Regions from separate parts of the Pseudomonas shiyinii genome, predicted to be linked through region 2. Evidence: riboswitches for the same ligand, from Rfam matches in the RefSeq annotation. Region 2 holds a riboswitch; each other region holds the start of a gene.
What was found. A riboswitch is a leader RNA that binds a small molecule or an ion and turns the genes downstream of it on or off. The one in region 2 is predicted to bind cobalamin.
Positions count from the first base shown of each region.

Region 1: it holds a riboswitch for cobalamin, as region 2 does, so the genes downstream of both, ACXHGZ_RS11270 (CbtB domain-containing protein) here and cobO (cob(I)yrinic acid a,c-diamide adenosyltransferase) in region 2, are expected to answer to the same signal.
Region 3: it holds a riboswitch for cobalamin, as region 2 does, so the genes downstream of both, ACXHGZ_RS10245 (ABC transporter ATP-binding protein) here and cobO (cob(I)yrinic acid a,c-diamide adenosyltransferase) in region 2, are expected to answer to the same signal.

Region 1 is NZ_CM161522.1:2,477,927-2,483,954, forward strand. Features, by position in the region: gene cobN (cobaltochelatase subunit CobN) at 1-918, opposite strand, end outside; gene cobW (cobalamin biosynthesis protein CobW) at 922-1,989, opposite strand; cobalamin riboswitch at 2,089-2,286, opposite strand; cobalamin riboswitch at 2,428-2,648, shown strand; gene ACXHGZ_RS11270 (CbtB domain-containing protein) at 2,744-2,929, shown strand; gene ACXHGZ_RS11275 (CbtA family protein) at 2,940-3,629, shown strand; gene ACXHGZ_RS11280 (cobalamin biosynthesis protein) at 3,647-4,039, shown strand; gene cobM (precorrin-4 C(11)-methyltransferase) at 4,076-4,828, shown strand; gene ACXHGZ_RS11290 (DUF1272 domain-containing protein) at 4,872-5,126, shown strand; gene ACXHGZ_RS11295 (response regulator) at 5,337-5,951, shown strand; gene ACXHGZ_RS11300 (transporter substrate-binding domain-containing protein) at 5,963-6,028, shown strand, end outside.
Region 2 is NZ_CM161522.1:964,168-970,195, forward strand. Features, by position in the region: gene ACXHGZ_RS04590 (C40 family peptidase) at 1-68, shown strand, start outside; gene ACXHGZ_RS04595 (C40 family peptidase) at 209-745, shown strand; gene ACXHGZ_RS04600 (PQQ-dependent sugar dehydrogenase) at 1,391-2,707, opposite strand; cobalamin riboswitch at 2,857-3,080, shown strand; gene cobO (cob(I)yrinic acid a,c-diamide adenosyltransferase) at 3,202-3,813, shown strand; gene ACXHGZ_RS04610 (cobyrinic acid a,c-diamide synthase CobB) at 3,810-5,105, shown strand; gene bluB (5,6-dimethylbenzimidazole synthase) at 5,102-5,752, shown strand; gene cbiB (adenosylcobinamide-phosphate synthase CbiB) at 5,749-6,028, shown strand, end outside.
Region 3 is NZ_CM161522.1:2,260,475-2,266,502, forward strand. Features, by position in the region: gene ACXHGZ_RS10235 (ATP-binding protein) at 1-283, shown strand, start outside; gene ACXHGZ_RS10240 (DEAD/DEAH box helicase) at 327-2,516, shown strand; cobalamin riboswitch at 2,721-2,927, shown strand; gene ACXHGZ_RS10245 (ABC transporter ATP-binding protein) at 3,036-3,812, shown strand; gene ACXHGZ_RS10250 (ABC transporter substrate-binding protein) at 3,809-4,777, shown strand; gene ACXHGZ_RS10255 (FecCD family ABC transporter permease) at 4,777-5,799, shown strand; gene ACXHGZ_RS10260 (sterol desaturase family protein) at 5,805-6,028, opposite strand, start outside.

The DNA of each region.
Region 1 (6,028 bases), 1.5 Mb from region 2:
GCCCTGTTCGCTGGCCTCCCAGGCCGGCTGGTTGTCCTGGGCGCAGATCGCCTGGAGCACCGGGATGTCGCGCCGCAGCGGGCGCAGGTTGGGCTGCTCCGGGCTGGACAGGGCAAAACCGGTGGTATTGATCACCACTTCGGCGCCGGCCTCGTCCAGCCAGGCCTCGACCTGCGCGAGGCAGGCGGCCTCCTTGAGGCTGGCCACGGCGATCGGCAGCGGGTTGAGCCCTGCGGCCTGCAGGCGCTGGCAGAACACATCGACGAACGAGGTGTTGGCCGCCTGCAGGTGCGATCGATAGAACAGCACCGGCGCTACAGGTTGGTCGGGGTGCCATTGGGCGTACCAATCCTGGAGGGTCGCGCTGGGCTTGCTGGGGTGGTACACGCTGGTACGCGGCAAGGGTTGCGGTTCTTCCCAGGCGTAGTCGCGCTCCAGCCACAGGCTGGCCAGGCAGTTGAACAGGTTCAGGGCATTGGCCTTGCCACCCTGGCGCAGGTAATGCCACAGGCGTTCGGCCTGTGCACCGGTCACCGTGCCCAGGCCGGTCAGTTCAGGGTCCGGGCGGTCGTCCCCAGGCACCAGGATCAGCTGGACGCCACGGGCGGCCAGGGCCACCAGCTGCTCGACACCATAGCGCCAATAGCCGACCCCACCGTGCAACGACACCAGAATCACCTTCGCATGGCGCAGCACCTGGTCCACATAAAGGTCGACCGAGGCGTGGTTCTGCACCTGCATGGGGTTGGCCAGGCGCAGGCTGGGGAAGCCCTCCGGCAGCTGCTCGGCGGTTTCGGCGAGCAGCGCCAGGTGCGAGTCACCGCTGCAGAGAATCACCAGTTCGGCCGGCGTCTGGCCGAGGTCGGCGATGCTGTCGTCCGGCACGAAGCCGCCGGGCTGGGTCCGCAGCAGGTGCATGGGTCAGGCGCCCAGGGCTTGGCGCAGGCGCGCTTCCAGCTGCGCGGCGTCCAGGTCCTGGCCGATCAGCACCAGGCGCGTGATGCGCGGCTCTTCGGCGCGCCAGGCACGGTCGAAGTGCTTGTCGAAGCGGGTGCCGACGCCCTGGATCAGCAAGCGCATGGGCTTGCCGGGGATGGCGGCGAAGCCCTTGGCGCGCAGGATGCCGAACTCCACCACCAGTTGGGTCAGGGCGTCGAGCAGCAGGCTCTCGTCCGCCTCCGGCAGGTCGATGGAAATGGAGTCGAAGGCATCGTGGTCGTGATCGTCATGGTCATCGCCGTCGTGATGGGCATCATGGTGGGTACGGCGACCGTCGATGTGCGCCTCGGCTTCGGCCCCTACACCAAGCAGCACCTCAAGCGGCAGGCGGCCGCTGCTGGCCTCGATGACCTTGACCGCCGGCGGCAGCTCCTCCAGCACCTCGGCACGGACCTTGGCCAGGCCTGTAGCATCGATCAGGTCAGCCTTGTTGAGCACCACCAGGTCGGCGCTGGCCAACTGGTCGGCGAACAGCTCGTGCAGAGGCGACTCATGGTCCAGGTTGGGGTCGAGCTTGCGCTGGGCATCCACCTGGTCGGGATAGGCCGCGAAGGTACCGGCGGCCACCGCCGGGCTGTCGACCACGGTGATCACTGCGTCGACGGTGCAGGCGTTGCGGATTTCCGGCCACTGGAAGGCCTGTACCAGTGGCTTGGGCAAGGCCAGGCCGCTGGTTTCGATGAGAATGTGGTCCAGGTCAGCGCGGCGTGCCACCAGTTCACGCATGACCGGGAAGAACTCTTCCTGCACGGTGCAGCACAGGCAACCGTTGGCCAGTTCGTAGACACGGCCACTGGCTTCCTCCTCGGTGCAACCGATGCTGCATTGCTTGAGGATTTCGCCATCGATGCCCAGTTCGCCGAACTCGTTGACGATGACCGCGATGCGCCGGCCCTGGGCGTTGTCGAGCATGTGCCGAAGCAGGGTGGTCTTGCCCGAGCCGAGGAAGCCGGTGACGATGGTGACGGGGAGCTTGGCCAGTGTTTTCATGTCGCGATGCCCTTGGCAGGATGGCGCGGGCATGCAGGACGAAAGCCTCGGGCTTGTCGGCCGGGCTCGTTCGCCACCGGATCACCCCGCCCGGTTGAAAGTCGAAAACGTCACGAGGCAGGTCTCCTGGCTTGCACCGTACCGGCCGTAGCCGGTGGAGCGACGCCTTCCCACGCGGAGCGCAGTGGCTGTGTCGATCCTGTTCAGTGCCTACAGTTGCGGGGGCAGCCGCGGCTTGGACCGCGTTCCCGTCTTAGCTGCGGCCGACGCCGCAGAACCTCGAAGCGGCAAGGCTACGCAGTGGTGGGTAGGCGGTCAACCATCAGCGCAGTATTCCCTCCATCTCCATAGAGAACGGATTTTGTGGGAGCGGGTTTACCCGCACCCACAGGAGATGCTCCTACGGCACCAATTGACGGAGCATCGGCCGCATGCTTTGCTTGCACCTTGCGTTCAGGTGCCCCCTCGGGGGGTGAAACGGGAAACCGGTGCGTCGCAGGCCCCAAGGGGCCGGGCAAGGCCGGTGCTGCCCCCGCAACGGTAAGCGAGTGCGCGTCTTGACCACTGTGCCGCGTCGTATGGCATGGGAAGGTGACGCTGTCCAGGGAGCCTGCCTCCTCCTCGCCAGCCCGGAGACCGGCCTGACGACGAATGAACACCCCGCGGTGGGCGGGTGCTGTCGTGTGCCTTGGGCAAGCTCTGCCCAGGCGTGACGCCCGTGCCCGTCGCCCATAAAAAAGCAGAGGAACGCGTCATGTCCGTCACCAGCGCCAAACACAGCATCGCCACTCCCGTCAGCCTCAGCCAGCGCGTGCTCCTCGCCATCGGCGCCAGCCTGCTAGGCCTGTGCCTGGTCTACTTCGCCGGCTTCTCGCACATCGAGGCCGTGCACAACGCCGCCCACGATACCCGCCACAGCGCCGCCTTCCCTTGCCACTGAGTACGCCTGCATGATCAAGCGCATTGCCCGAACCGCCGGCTTCAGCGGGCTGCTCGCTGCCCTGTTGCTGACCTTGTTGCAGAGTCTCTGGGTCACGCCGCTGATTCTCCAGGCGGAAACCTACGAGAACAACGCCCCGAGCGCCGAGCACCACGCGCATGACGATGGCGTGGCCGCCCACACCCACGACGCCGAAGCCTGGGCCCCTGAAGACGGCTGGCAACGCCTAGTGTCCACGACCGGTGGCAACCTGGTGGTGGCCGTCGGCTTCGCCCTGGTCCTTGCTGCGCTGTACAGCCTGCGCGAGCCCCGCACGTTGAGCACCGGTGCGCTATGGGGGCTGGCCGGCTTTGCGGTGTTCTGCCTGGCGCCGACCCTCGGGCTGCCCCCGGAACTGCCAGGCACTGTCGCGGCCGACCTGGGCCAACGTCAGGCCTGGTGGGCCAGCACAGCGGCTGCCACCGCCGCAGGCCTGGCACTGGCGGTGTTCGCTCGGCACTGGCTGTTCAAGACGCTCGGCGTGGCCTTGCTGGCGATTCCCCACCTGGTCGGCGCCCCACAACCAACCGTCCATGAGAGCCTGGCCCCCGAGGCCCTGGAAGCCCAATTCAAGCTTGCCTCCTGGTTGACCAACGCGGCCTTCTGGCTCGCCCTCGGCCTGCTCAGCGCCTGGCTTTATCGTCGTTCCAGCCAGGCCTGATGACTCGCCCTCCCCTGTTGCCGGCGTTCTACGCCGGCTTTGGGTGCCGCAGAGGATGCCCGGCCGACCACCTCGAGCGGCTCCTGCGTGACACACTGGCTGCCCATGGCCTGCAACTGGCGCAATTGCGCGGCATCACCAGCATCGACCTCAAGGCCGAAGAAGCCGGGTTGCAGGCACTGGCCAGCCGCCTCGGGCTCGCCCTGACGCTGTTTCCGTCCGTACAATTGCATACCTTCGAACCATTGCTCAGCCATCGCTCGGCCGCCGCATTCAACCACAGCGGCTGCTGGGGGGTCGCCGAAAGTGCAGCATTGGCGTTGGCCGCACAAAAACAAGGGACGCCCCGGTTGCTGGTGCCACGCCAAGTAGGCGACCGGGCTACCGTTGCCTTGGCGTGCAGCCGATAATCGCCGCTTTCTATTGCCCTACTGCAAGGATTTTCCATGACGGTCTTCTTCATCGGTGCCGGCCCCGGCGATCCGGAACTGATCACGATCAAGGGCCAGCGCCTGATCCGTCAGTGCCCGGTGATCATCTATGCCGGCTCCCTGGTGCCCGCAGCCGTCCTGCAGGGCCATAATGCCCATACGGTGATCAACAGCGCCGAACTGCACCTCGACCAGATCATCGCAGCCATGCGCAACGCCCATGAACAAGGCCATGATGTCGCCCGCGTGCACAGTGGCGATCCGAGCCTGTACGGGGCGATCGGCGAGCAGATCCGCCACCTGCGCGAGCTGGGTATCGACTACCAGGTGATCCCGGGCGTCACGGCCACTGCCGCCAGCGCAGCCTTGCTCGGCTGCGAGCTGACCTTGCCGCAAGTGGCGCAGACAGTGATCCTCACCCGCTACGGGGACAGCTCGCCCATGCCCGCGGGCGAGCAGTTGGCCGACCTGGCCCGGCACCGCAGCACCCTGGCGATCCACCTGGGCGTCAAGCACCTTGAGCGCATCGTCGCCGAGCTGTTGCCCCACTACGGCCCGGATTGCCCGGCTGCCGTGGTGCACCGCGCCACCTGGCCGGACCAGGACTGGGTGCGAGGGACCTTGCAGGATATCGTCGCGCTCACGGCAGCCAAAGGCTTCCGGCGCACGGCATTGATCCTGGTGGGTCATGTACTGGGCGACACCCCATTCGCCGAGTCGGCCTTGTACCGGGCCGGGCACGCTCACCTCTATCGCCCCTTGGGTTGAAGCCCAAGATCATTCCTACAAAAAACACAATGAGGTTACACAGATGCTCGAACTGCGCCCCAACTGCGAATGCTGCGACATCGACCTGCCAGGCGACAGCCCGGACGCAAGGATCTGCTCGTTCGAATGCACCTTTTGCCGGGCCTGCGACGAGGAGCATTTCCAGGGACGTTGCCCGAATTGTGGTGGTCAGCTGGTCCCCCGGCCAACACGAGTCGGAACCGCCCTGCTGGACAACCCGGCCTCAGGCCAGCGCGTCATCAAGCCCCATAGCCGATGCACCCAGGCCGGCGGATAGGGACCGCGGGTTGACGATGACCGGCCGACTTGTATCATTGCCATACCGCTTGTAGGACTTTTCAACAAATACGCTTCGTTTATTCAACGCCCCTACGCTTCCTATTACTATGCCACCCGAATAAACGTATCTTGCGCGCTCCGCGCAGGTCCCAGAGGGTATTCCTGCGGGATTTCAGGAAACGGACCACATTCCTACAGGAGTTATCCAATGACAGCCGTTCTGATGGTTGACGACCATCCAACCGTTCGACTCGCGGTACGCATGTTGCTCGAACGCGAACGTTTTCGCGTCATCGGTGAATCAGGAGACGGTATCGATGCCGTGCAGAAAGCACGCTCACTTCGCCCCGACGTGGTGATCCTCGACATCGGCCTACCGGGCCTCGACGGCATGGAAGTGATCAAGCGGCTGCAATTGCTTGAGCCTGCACCGAAGATCATGGTGCTCACCGGCCAACCTGCCGACCTTTATGTACGTCGCTGCCTGGATGCCGGGATTGCCGCCTTCGTCAACAAGGATGAAGACCTCGATGCCCTGGTGTTCGCCTTGAAGGCGCTGGTCAAGGGTTACTCGACCTTTCCACAGATGTCGGTCAACAGCAGTTCGCTGGAGAGCGAGTGCGAACGTCTAGGGAGCCTTTCGAATCGCGAAATGGAAGTGCTGCGTCGCCTCAGCCGAGGGGAGAACAACAAATTCATCGGCGAATGCATGAACCTCAGCGCCAAGACCATCAGCACCTACCGGGGCCGGATCATGGACAAGCTCAAGACCGAGTCGCTGGTCGAGATGGTTGACTTGGCCAAGCGCAACCAGGTCGCTTGAGCGCACTCTCTATGAGGAGGGCGCTGGGCGTTCTTCTATTGGGCTTATGCCTGGTAGCCACCTCGCCTGCGGCAAGC
Region 2 (6,028 bases):
GGAGCAAGACCTTCATCGAGGCCAAGCGCGCCCTGGCCATGGCGCCGACCACGATCTCGCGCAACTGATATCAAAATGCTGTACCCTGCCGCGGCGGCGATGCTGAAAAGCTCGCCGCCGTGCGCATTTATAGAAAGCGTCTAATCTAATTCCTCAACTCTTTTGGCTTCGGCTGCGGCCGGACGGTTCCAGACAGGATGTTCTGACCATGGCGATGTTGGCGCGCTTCGCATTCCTTTCCCTGGCGGCATTGCTCGCGGCCTGCTCGAGCCGGGCCCCGGCACCTGCACCGGTGGCCAAGCCGACGGTAACGTTCAATCAGCAACCTGCTTTTTCCCCCGTGGCAGAGGATGTGTTGTTCCGCGCCATCGGTTTGGTGGGTACCCCATACCGCTGGGGTGGCAATACGCCAGACTCGGGGTTCGATTGCAGTGGGTTGATCGGCTATGTGTACCGGGATGCGGCGGGGATCAAGCTGCCGCGCTCGACGCGCGAAATGATCGTGATGCGGGCGCCTAATGTCGACATCAATGCGTTGCAGTCGGGTGACCTGGTGTTCTTCGCCACCGGCGGCGGCTCGCAGGTCAGCCATGCAGGGATCTATGTGGGGGAAGGGCGGTTCGTGCATGCACCTTCCAGCGGCGGGACGGTGCGGTTGGATTATCTATCCAACAGCTATTGGGCGCGGGCGTACCTGCAGGCCAAGCGAGTGTTGACGGCGGGGCATTTGGCGCAGAATCCGTGAGGGCTGGCGCTGTTTATTCAACGGTAATGACCTCTGATTTGTGAGGCAGCTGTACAGCCCATCGCCGGCCGGCTCCCACAGGGCTTTCGCAAGTCTTGAGAGTGGCGCAACCTCGGTGGGAGCTGGCGACAGCCTGCGATGGGCTGCAAAGCAGCCCCAAGCCCTCAAACGGTGGAGCCCCTCCAGATTTAAGGGGCCGCTTTGCGGCCCATCGCAGGCTCCGCCAGCTCCTACGAAGCAAGCGGAGCCTGGGCCGTATTTGCATGGCTGAGAAGCACCTGCGATCAGCGCAGAACAGCCAATATGATTTTCACTACCGCCACCGCCGCTTTTGCTTTTCTTTCACAACAGTCCAGGCGCCACCAATCGCGACGTCAGGAGGCCGAGTGGAGGCATTACGGAGGTGGGTGCCGGGCATGGATGCCCGGCAAGCGGCGCAGGGCCATGGATGGCCCTTCGCCGCGCCCCACCGGGAGTAATGCCGGAGCGAGGGAACCCCGGAGCGCAGCGCAGGGGCCGGATGCAGGAGCCAGCGGTTTTTGCCTACTTTTGCCCAAGAGCAAAAGTAGGTCGCCGTGAAGGCGAAAAGCGCCAGTGGCGCCCCCACCAAAAACGAATCCCCACACGGTCTAAAAGCCCAAGCCCTCAAGACCCTCGACTGACCCGCCAAACCACATTCCCCACATCATCCGCCACCAAAACCCCACCCCGCCCATCATTGATCACGCCCACAGGCCTCCCCATCGCCTTGCCCTTGCCGTCGACGAACCCCGTCAACACATCCACCGGCTTCCCGGCAGGCCTCCCCTCATCACTGAACGGCACGAAAATCACCTTGTACCCACTGTGCGGCTTGCGATTCCAAGAGCCATGCTGCCCTACGAACGCCCCCTGCTCGAACGGCGCCGGCAACACCCCCGGCTGGGCGAACTCAAGCCCAAGCGACGCCGTGTGTGGCCCTACCGCATAATCTGGTACGATCGCCTGCGCGACTTTCGCCGGGTCCTGCGGCTCGACCCGCAAGTCCACATGTTGGCCGTAGTAGCTATACGGCCAGCCATAGAACCCGCCATCCTTCACCGAGGTGATGTAGTCCGGCACCAGGTCGCTACCGATCTCGTCACGCTCGTTGACCGCTGTCCACAACACCTCTGTGCGCGGCTCCCAGGCCAACCCGTTGGGGTTACGCAGGCCCGAGGCGAAGATCCGATGTTCGCCATTGGCCGGGTCAACCTCCCAGATCGCTGCCCGACCCTGTTCCTTGTCCAGCCCGTTCTCGCCCACGTTGCTGTTGGAGCCGACCGTGACATACAGCTTCTTGCCGTCGCGGCTGGCGATCACGTTCTTGGTCCAATGGTGATTCAACGGGCCTCCAGGCAGGTCCACCACCTTGCGGCCCTCCTGGCGCAGTTGCATGGCGCCCGGCTCATAGTGAAAGCGCAGCAGCCGGTCGGTATCGGCGACATACAGGTCCTTGCCCACCAATGCCATGCCGAACGGTGAGTTGAGCCCTTCGATGAAGGTCGTGCGGAGTTCCGCGACGCCATCATGGTCGGCATCGCGCAGCAGGGTGATGCGATTGGCGCTGGGCACACCAGCGCCGGCGCGCTCCATGACCTTGCGCATCACCCAGCCGCGAATCCCCTTGCCATCCTCGGGCTTGGCCGGGGCGTTGGTCTCTGCCACCAGTACATCGCCGTTGGGCAGCACATAGAGCCAGCGCGGGTGGTCCAGGTTTCTGGCGAAGGCGACCACCTGCGTACCGGTAGCCGATTTGGGTTTGGCACCCTCTGGCCAGCCGATGGCGGGCGCGATGTTCACGGTCGGGATCAGCGTCTTGTTGGGCGCCGGCAGCTGCGGCGACGGGCCGCTGCCAGCGCTGACGTCGAGGCGCGCAGACTCTCCGCACCCGCCAAGGCTGGTGGCCAGGGCCAACAGTATCGCGACATGCAGCCTGTCCATGCTCGGACTCCTCATCGGGCTTGTGCCAATTGAGAGTCGGGAGCGGGGGCGTAGGTTCACTTCGGTCATGCAGGGCACTCGGCCACAGAGTGTCGTATGAACGCCTCTATCGACTGCCTTCATTTGACGCTCCCGATCCAACCCTCTAACCTTCGCGACGTGTTTCAGGTGCCCTGCCAGCCAACGCTGGGCAGGGTGAAACTGGGAAGCCGGTGGGCGCCAGCAAAGGCGCGATCCCGGCGCTGCCCCCGCAACGGTAGGTGAGTCAAAGGCCGCGCAGGGCCACTGGGGACATGCCCCGGGAAGGCGCGCGGTACAGGGGCCCGAGGCCCCGCTCACGAGCCCGGAGACCGGCCTGTCACTGCCAACGGCATCACGGAGGGTGATGCGCGGTGCACCGTGGCGCGTCTGCCACGGCTCCTGCGCGTTCTCCGGCTGCCTGCCTATCGACCTGTCGTCGCCCCATGCGCGGCGACAGCCTGCGGAGAACCCTGATGAGCGATTCCACCGAGCGCGACGAACGTCACCTGGCGCGCATGCAGCGCAAGAAGGCGATCATCGACGAACGTATCGCCAATGCCCCCAACGAATGTGGCCTGCTGCTGGTGCTCACCGGCAACGGCAAGGGCAAGAGCAGCTCGGCCTTCGGCATGCTCGCCCGCGCCCTGGGCCACGGCATGCAGTGTGGCGTGGTGCAGTTCATCAAGGGCCGCAACAGCACCGGCGAAGAGCTGTTCTTCCGCCGCTTCCCCGAACAGGTGCGCTACCACGTGATGGGCGAGGGCTTTACCTGGGAAACCCAGGATCGCCAGCGCGACATCGCCGCCGCCGAAGCCGCCTGGGCGGTTTCGCGCCAGATGCTGCAAGACCCTTCGGTGCAGTTCGTGGTGCTCGATGAACTGAACATCGCCCTCAAGCACGGTTATCTTGACCTCGACCAGGTACTGGCCGATATCCAGGCGCGCCCGCCGATGCAACACGTGATCGTCACCGGCCGTGCCGCGAAGCCGGAGATGATCGAGTTGGCCGACACCGTTACCGAAATGGGCGTGGTCAAGCATGCCTTCCAGGCCGGAATCCGCGCCCAGAAGGGCGTGGAACTATGAACCAGCTCCGGCACTGCCCGGCGGTGCTGATCGCGGCACCGGCGTCCGGCCAAGGCAAGACCACGGTCACCGCCGCCCTGGCACGCCTGCACCGCAACCTGGGCCGCAAGGTCCGGGTCTTCAAGTGCGGGCCGGACTTCCTCGACCCGATGATCCTCGAACGCGCCAGCGGCGCACCGGTGTACCAGCTCGACCTGTGGATGATCGGCGCCGAGGAAAGCCGGCGCCTGCTCTGGGAGGCGGCGGGCGAGGCCGACCTGATCCTGATCGAAGGGGTCATGGGGTTGTTCGATGGCACCCCGTCGAGCGCTGACCTGGCCCGTCATTTCGGCGTGCCGGTGCTGGCGGTGATCGATGGCACCGCCATGGCCCAGACCTTCGGCGCCCTGGCCCTGGGCCTGGCGCGCTACCAGCCCGACCTGCCCTTTGCCGGGGTGCTGGCCAACCGGGTCGGCAGCCTGCGCCACGCACAATTGCTCGAAGGCAGCCTGACCGAGGGCCTGCGCTGGTACGGCGGTTTATCCCGCGAGCGCGGCATCGAGCTGCCCAGCCGCCACCTGGGGCTGGTCCAGGCCAGCGAACTCAACGACCTGGACATGCGCCTGGATGCTGCCGCCGATGCCCTGGGTGCCAGCTGTGACGCCGCCTTGCCGCCACCGGTGGCGTTCGATGCGCCTGTGCCTGCGGCCAGCGCCGCGACCTTGGCTGGCGTGCGTATCGGCGTCGCCCGGGACGAAGCCTTCGCCTTCACCTATGGGGCCAACCTCGACCTACTGCGCCGGTTGGGGGCGCAACTGCTGTTCTTCTCACCGGTACATGACCTTGAGCTGCCGCCGGTCGACAGCCTCTACCTGCCCGGCGGCTACCCGGAGCTGCACCACCGCACCCTGGCCGGCAACGCACCGATGCTGGAGGCGATCCGCGCCCACCACGCCCAGGGCAAACCTTTGTTGGCCGAATGCGGCGGCATGCTCTACCTGCTCGACGCCCTCACCGACGTGGCCGGTGAGCGGGCCGAGCTGCTCGGCCTGCTGCCGGGCGAGGCGGTGATGCAAAAGCGCCTGGCGGCCCTGGCCTTGCAAGCGGTGGAGCTGCCCGAAGGCACCTTGCGTGGCCATACCTACCATCATTCCCTGACCACGACCACGCTCGAGCCGATCGCGCGTGGGCAAAGCCCCAACGGCGGGCGTGGCAACGAGGCGGTGTATCGCATCGGCCGCCTGACTGCGTCCTACGTGCACTTCTATTTCCCCTCCAACCCCGACGCGGCGGCGGCGCTGCTGCGACCATGAGCGAGCATGCCTTCTCCGCTGCCGAGCGCGCTGCGGTCTATCGCGCCATCGGCGAGCGCCGCGACATGCGCCATTTCGCCGGCGGCGAGGTGGCGCCGGAGCTGCTCGCCCGCCTGCTGGCCGCGGCCCACCAGGCCCCCAGCGTCGGCCTGATGCAGCCGTGGCGCTTCATTCGTATCAGCGAACGCACGCTGCGTGCGCGTATCCAGGCGCTGGTGGAGCAGGAGCGTGAGCGTACCGCCCAGGCCCTGGGTCAGCGCTCCGATGAATTCATGAAGCTCAAGGTCGAAGGCATCCAGGACTGTGCCGAAGTGCTGGTGGCCGCGCTGATGGACCACCGCGAAGCCCACGTCTTCGGCCGGCGGACCTTGCCGGAAATGGACCTGGCGTCCCTGGCCTGCGCCATCCAGAACCTGTGGCTGGCGGCCCGCGCGGAAGGCCTGGGCATGGGCTGGGTGTCGCTGTTCGACCCCCAGGCCTTGGGCGAGCTGCTGGGTATGCCGGCCGGGGCCAAGGCGGTAGCGGTGCTATGCCTGGGCCCGGTGGTGGAATTCTACCCGGCACCGATGCTGGTGCTGGAGCAATGGGCGCAGGAGCAGCCCTTGAGCGAAATGCTCTACGAGAACCAATGGGGAGAACGCCGATGAGCGTGGCCTTGCTGACCGTGGCCGGGGTGGCCCTGGATGCCTTGTTGGGCGAACCGAGGCGGCGCCACCCATTGGTGGCCTTCGGCAACTTCGCTTCGCGCCTGGAGCAGCGCCTCAATGCGGGCGGGCGGGGTTGGCGCAGCCATGGCGTCAGTGCCTGGTTCCTGGCTGTGGTGCCGTTGACGTTGCTGGTACTGATCCTCTCCTGGCTGCCGGGTATCGGCTGGCTGGTGGATGTGCTGGCGCTGTATTGTGCCCTGGGCCTGCGTAGCCTGG
Region 3 (6,028 bases), 1.3 Mb from region 2:
GCTGCGTAACGTCTACGCCTTCGGCGAGCCTGAAAAGTTCTTGCTGCCGGACGAAGCAATCCCCGCTTTCATGGCGCACTGCAACCAGCGCTTGGGCGAGGCGTACTTCCGGACGCCACGCACGACCATTACAGCTTTCATCAACCTGCTCGCGGTGATCGAGCAAAACCCTACAGTGGATTGGCGTACCTTGCTGGGCGCCGTGGAGCTGGCCAAGGATGAGGCTGGGCAACAGGATCTTGAAGTAGAGGCCGACGATGAGCTCGCCAGCTTCAAGCTCTGACTCTTCTTCTTTTGAACGTCTGCACCCCGAGGTCCAGCAATGGATCTGGTCACAGGGGTGGACGTCGTTACGTGATGCCCAGGAGTGGTCGGTACCGGCGTTGGTGGGCGCTGATCGCGATGTGATCATTGCTGCGTCCACCGCGGCAGGCAAAACGGAGGCTGCATTCCTCCCCATCCTGACCAACCTACTCAACGACTGTGAGCCTGCCGGCGCAGTGCTGTATATCAGCCCACTCAAGGCACTGATCAACGACCAGTGGGACAGACTCAGCCGGCTGTGCGAGCGGCTAGAGCTGCCTGTCGTTGCTTGGCATGGTGATGTGGCAGCAAGTAAGAAACAACGGTTCTTGAAATCACCCGAAGGCATCTTGCTGATCACTCCGGAGTCGCTCGAGGCGCTGTTCGTGAACAGAGGCTCGAGTTTGCCTGGAGCTTTTCAGAACCTGCGCTATATCGTCGTCGATGAGCTCCATGCCTTCATTGGCAGTGAACGCGGTAAGCAGCTGCAATCGCTTATGCAACGGGTTGAGATCGTCGTAGGTAGGGCCCTGCCTCGTGTAGGACTTTCGGCGACGCTTGGGGAGATGTCGCTGGCCCGAAAATTTCTGAGGCCAGTTCGCCCCGATGACATTACTGTCATCGAGTCGAAATCCTCTGGCCAGGAACTCCAGGTGCAGGTACGTGGGTACATTGAACAGCCCATGCAGCAACTGGTGGCCGAACACCCTGACAATGCATCAACAGATGAAAGCGCCGAGAAGGAAGACACCTCAGGTACGAAAGTGGCTATCGCAGGTCACTTGTATAAGGTACTCAGGGGGCATAACAACCTGATCTTCCCCAACAGGCGCCAGGAGGTTGAATGGTTTGCCGACCGTCTGCGTTCACTGTGCGAGAACGATGGAGTGCCAAACGAGTTCTGGCCGCACCACGGTAGCTTGTCCAAGGACCTCCGCCAGGATGCCGAACAGGCGTTGAAGGCGGGAGACCCTCCAGCTTCTGCCGTATGCACTACCACCCTTGAGCTGGGTATCGACATCGGTAACATCAGGACGGTCGCACAGATCGGCTCCCCCCCCTCTGTTGCGAGTCTCAGGCAACGGCTTGGCCGCTCAGGTCGTCGACCCGGTGAGCCTGCTATGCTCAGAGCGTACTGCCGAGAGCGCCCCTTAACGGATCAGTCTAATCTCTCCGATCAGTTACGTGAGGGCCTTGTCCAAACGGTCGCCATGATCCGCTTGCTGATCAATGGATGGTTTGAACCACCACGGTCGGAAGGCCTACACGCCTCGACACTGGTGCAGCAGTGCTTGTCTTCGATTGCTCAGCTCGGCGGTGCCTCGGCGGCGCAATTATGGGGAAATCTCATAGCTAGCGGCAGTTTTGCGAGCGTCACCAAGCCTGATTTCCTGTCTTTGCTCAAAGGTATGGGTGAGAAAGAGTTGATCGTCCAGGACAGCTCAGGACTTCTGCTGCCAGGCGAACTCGGGGAGCGGTTAATCAACCACTATGAGTTCTACACCGCCTTCACGAGTGATGAAGAGTTTCGTTTGCTCCAGAATGGCAAACCACTTGGCTCGCTGCCCATCAGCAAACCCCTGACCAAGGAGCAACGTATCATTTTCGGCGGCAGACGCTGGCAGGTTCAGGACGTCGACCTTGAAGCGAAGGTGATCGTGGTCACGCCGGCGCGGGGCGGCGAGCCCCCTCAGTTTGATGGGCTAGGCGCGCAGGTGGATGATCGCGTCAGGCTTGAAATGCGAAACGTACTGACGGAAACCACCCCTTGTCCCTTCCTGGACAAGCATGCTCAAGCCCTACTGGAGGAAGCTCGGAGTAACTTCCGTGCCCTCGGCTTGAGTGCCGCTGCGATTGTTGGCTCAGCTAGCGTAAGCCACGTCGCGACCTGGCGAGGGGACTATACCAACGATGCGCTGGCCTTGTTGCTCAGGCATGTGGGCATTCAGTGTGAAAATACGGGACTCTTCCTGGAAGTTGCATTCGGTGGGGAGGATACGCTGCGAGCGTTGCGCGTGGTCGGCCAGATGGACATCTCAGATGTAGAGTCCATATTGGAGAACGTCGAAAACATGATCCAAGAGAAATGGGATTGGGCTCTTCCCCGCTCGCTCCTGATGAAGTCGTTTGCCTCGAGCCATCTTGATCTCCAGGCTGCAGTTTCAACAGCGCGGCTTCTTAGCCAGGACGCGCAGGACGAGGCGAATGCCTGAACCGCAACGACCTGCGTCGTATTGACCTGAACCTGCTGGTGATCTTCGAGGCCTTGATGTTCGACGTGTTGTCTCTTTCCACCGACTTCGTCTCGTAAGCTGCCGCGCGCCAAAACCTGAACCGGGTGCGCCGGTTCAGGTTTTGGCTGCGTGCGATGCCATAACGACCGCCCTGCAAGTTGACTCCCCACCCCATAAATGCTCAGATGCGCCCCAGTTTCAGGTGTCCCCTGCCGCCGCGCCGGGGATTAAACGGGAAGCCGGTGCCTCGCCTTGTGCGATCAGTCCGGCGCTGCCCCCGCAACGGTAAGCGAGCGATGCATTCGATACGCCACTGTGCCACCGGCATGGGAAGGTGAATGCCTCACGCCTCTCGCAAGCCCGGAGACCGGCCTGTCACCTCGTTTGGCAACTCCCGCGGTGGGCGGGCGCGGGCCGGTCTTGGGCAGCAGCTTGCCCGCGATTCCCTTGCGCGCCGTCATCGTCGGGTTACATTCATTCCCGGTACGGTTGCTCGTCATGTCTGCCCCTACCCTGCGTCTCGAAGGTTTGCACTGGGCACCATCGCCTGGTGGCCGGCGGCTGCTCGACGGCATTGACCTGGAGGTACTCCCCGGTGAATGCGTCGGCCTGATCGGCCCCAACGGCAGCGGCAAGACCAGCCTGCTGCGCTGCGCCTATCGCTTCACACGGCCTGATGGCGGGCGCGTGCTGCTCGAAAACGAGGACATCTGGCAGCGCCCGGCGCGCTGGGTGGCGCAGCGCATCGCGGTGATGCTCCAAGAGTTTCCCGAGGATTTTGGCCTGAGCGTACGCGATGTGGTCGCCATGGGCCGCGCGCCGCACCAGGGTTGGTTCGACGGCGATGATGACGATGCGCTGGTGAACGCCAGCCTGCATCGCCTGGGCCTGCAAGAGCGCAGCGATCATGGCTTTACCCCGTTGTCCGGTGGCGAGAAGCAGCGCGTGCTGTTGGCTCGCGCGCTGGTCCAGCAACCGCGCCTGTTGATCCTCGACGAACCCACCAACCACCTGGACCCTCGCTACCAGTTGGCCTTGCTGGAGCACTTGCGCGCCACAGGCCTGAGCCTGCTCGCCAGTTTCCACGACCTGAACCTGGCTGCGGCCTTCTGTGACCGGCTGTATGTCATCGAGGCCGGTCGCATCGTTGCCCACGGCACTCCGGCCGAGGTACTGACCGAACAATGCCTGGCCGAAGTTTTCGGTGTACGGGCACTGGTCGACCGTCACCCCGTGGCCTTTCACCCACGCATCACCTGGATCAGCCCCGCATGAAGCGAAGCCTCACCTGCCTGGCCCTGCTGGCCGCCCTGCCCTTCGTCGCCTGGGCAGGCGACTACCCCGTGACCGTGCGCAGCTGCGAGCGCGATGTCACCTTCAGCCAGCCGCCCCAGCGGGCGGTGAGCCATGACAGCAACCTGACCGGCATGCTCCTGGCCCTGGGGTTGCGCGAGCGTATGGTTGGCTTCACCGGCATCAGTGGCTGGAAGACCCTTGACCCAACCATGACGGGTGCCCTGGACGGCCTGCCGGAACTCGCGCCACGCTACCCATCGGTGGAAACCCTGCTCGATGCCAACGTCGACTTCCTCTTTGCCGGCTGGGGCTACGGCATGTACGTGGGCGGCCCGGTCACGCCACAGGCCCTGGCACCGTTCGGCATCCCGGTGTACGAGCTCAGCGAGTCCTGCTCGCGGGTCATGCCCCAGCACCGCGCCAGCCTCGATGACCTGTACCGGGACCTGGACAACCTGGGGCGCATCTTCGACGTTCGCCAGCAGGCCCAGGCCCTGATCGCCACCCTGCGCCAGCGCGTGGCGCGTGTGCAGGCGCAGGTCGCCGCTGCCTCCCAGGCGCCCCGTGTATTTCTCTATGACAGCGGCGAAGACCGCCCCACCACCTCCGGCCGCCTCGGCATGCCCCAAGCGCTGATCGAGGCGGCCGGCGGTGACAATGTAATGGCCGATGTCAACGCCAGCTGGACCGAAGTGAACTGGGAGAGCGTGGTGGAGCGCGACCCGCAGGTGATCGTGATCGTCGACTACGGCCCGACCTCCTGGCAGCAGAAGCGCGACTTCCTGCTCGCGCACCCGGCCCTGGGCGAGGTGACGGCCATCCGCGAACGACGTTTCGTGGTGCTCTCCTATATTCAGGTCACCCCATCGGTGGACAACGCCAGCGCCATCGAGCAGTTGGCAGCGGCGCTGCATCCCCGCCTGTTCGCAGGCACACTGCAGTGATGCCGATACGTGATCGTCGCGCCTACCGGTTGTTGCTCGTCGCGCTGCTGATGGCAATGCTGTGCTCGTGTCTGGTGTCCCTGGGGTTCGGTGCTGCCCAGGTACCCCTGGCCGATGTGCTGGGTATCGTGTTGCAACAGGCAGGCCTGGCCGACCCAGGGGAATGGAGCCGGGGCCAGGCACAGATCGTCTGGCAGATCCGCGCGCCGCGGGTGCTGCTCGGTGCGCTGGTGGGTGCAGGCCTGGCCTTGGTCGGTGGTGCATTGCAGGCCGTGACCCGCAACCCGCTGGCCGATCCGCATCTGCTCGGGGTCAGTTCCGGTGCGGTGCTGGGCGCTGTCCTAGTGGTGCTGTTTCTGGGCGCCTTCGCCGGCCCGTTCAGCCTGCCGCTTGCGGCGTTCATCGGCGCGCTGGCCAGCATGCTGCTGGTATTGGCGGTGGCCAGCCGACGCGGGCGCCTGGACAGCGACCGGCTGCTGCTCGCGGGGGTGGCCGTGTCCTTCGTGATCATGGCCCTGGCCAACCTGCTGCTCTACACCGGCGACCCACATGCGGCCAGCTCGGTGATGTTCTGGATGCTGGGCGGCCTGGGCCTGGCGCAGTGGTCGCTGCTGTGGCTGCCGGCACTGTGCGTGCTGGCGGGCTTTGCCTTGCTGATGAGCCTGGCGCGGGCCCTCAATGGTTTGATGAGCGGCGAACAGACAGCCGTCAGCCTGGGCTTCGAGCCCCGTCGGGTAAGAGCCCAGGTGTTCGTGGGGTGTGCGCTGCTCACAGGCGTGCTGGTGTCGTTGTCCGGGGCCATCGGCTTTGTCGGCCTGATGCTGCCCCATGTCGCCCGCCGGCTGGTAGGCGCCGAACATCGACGGCTGCTCCCGGCCTGTGCCTTGCTCGGGGCGCTGTTCATGGTCTGGGTGGACATCGGCGCACGTACGTTGATCGCGCCTCAGGACCTGCCCATCGGCATCGCCACCGCCGCCATCGGCGGCCTGTTCTTCATTCTGATGCTGCGCCGCAAGGCCTGACGTGTCTACAGGCCTTGTGCCCGACGCTCGCGTACCTGGCGCTTGAGCACCCGCAAAGGCGGTGCATAGAAGAACCCGAACGACACGCTGCCCTTGCGTCCGGGCAGCGCGTGGTGCAGCCGATGGGCCCGATACAGGCGTCGCAGGTAGCGGTTCACCGGCTTCGGCGCCTGGGGCCAGTGGCGATGGAAGAAGCCATCGTGGGCCAGTACATACAACACGCCGTAGC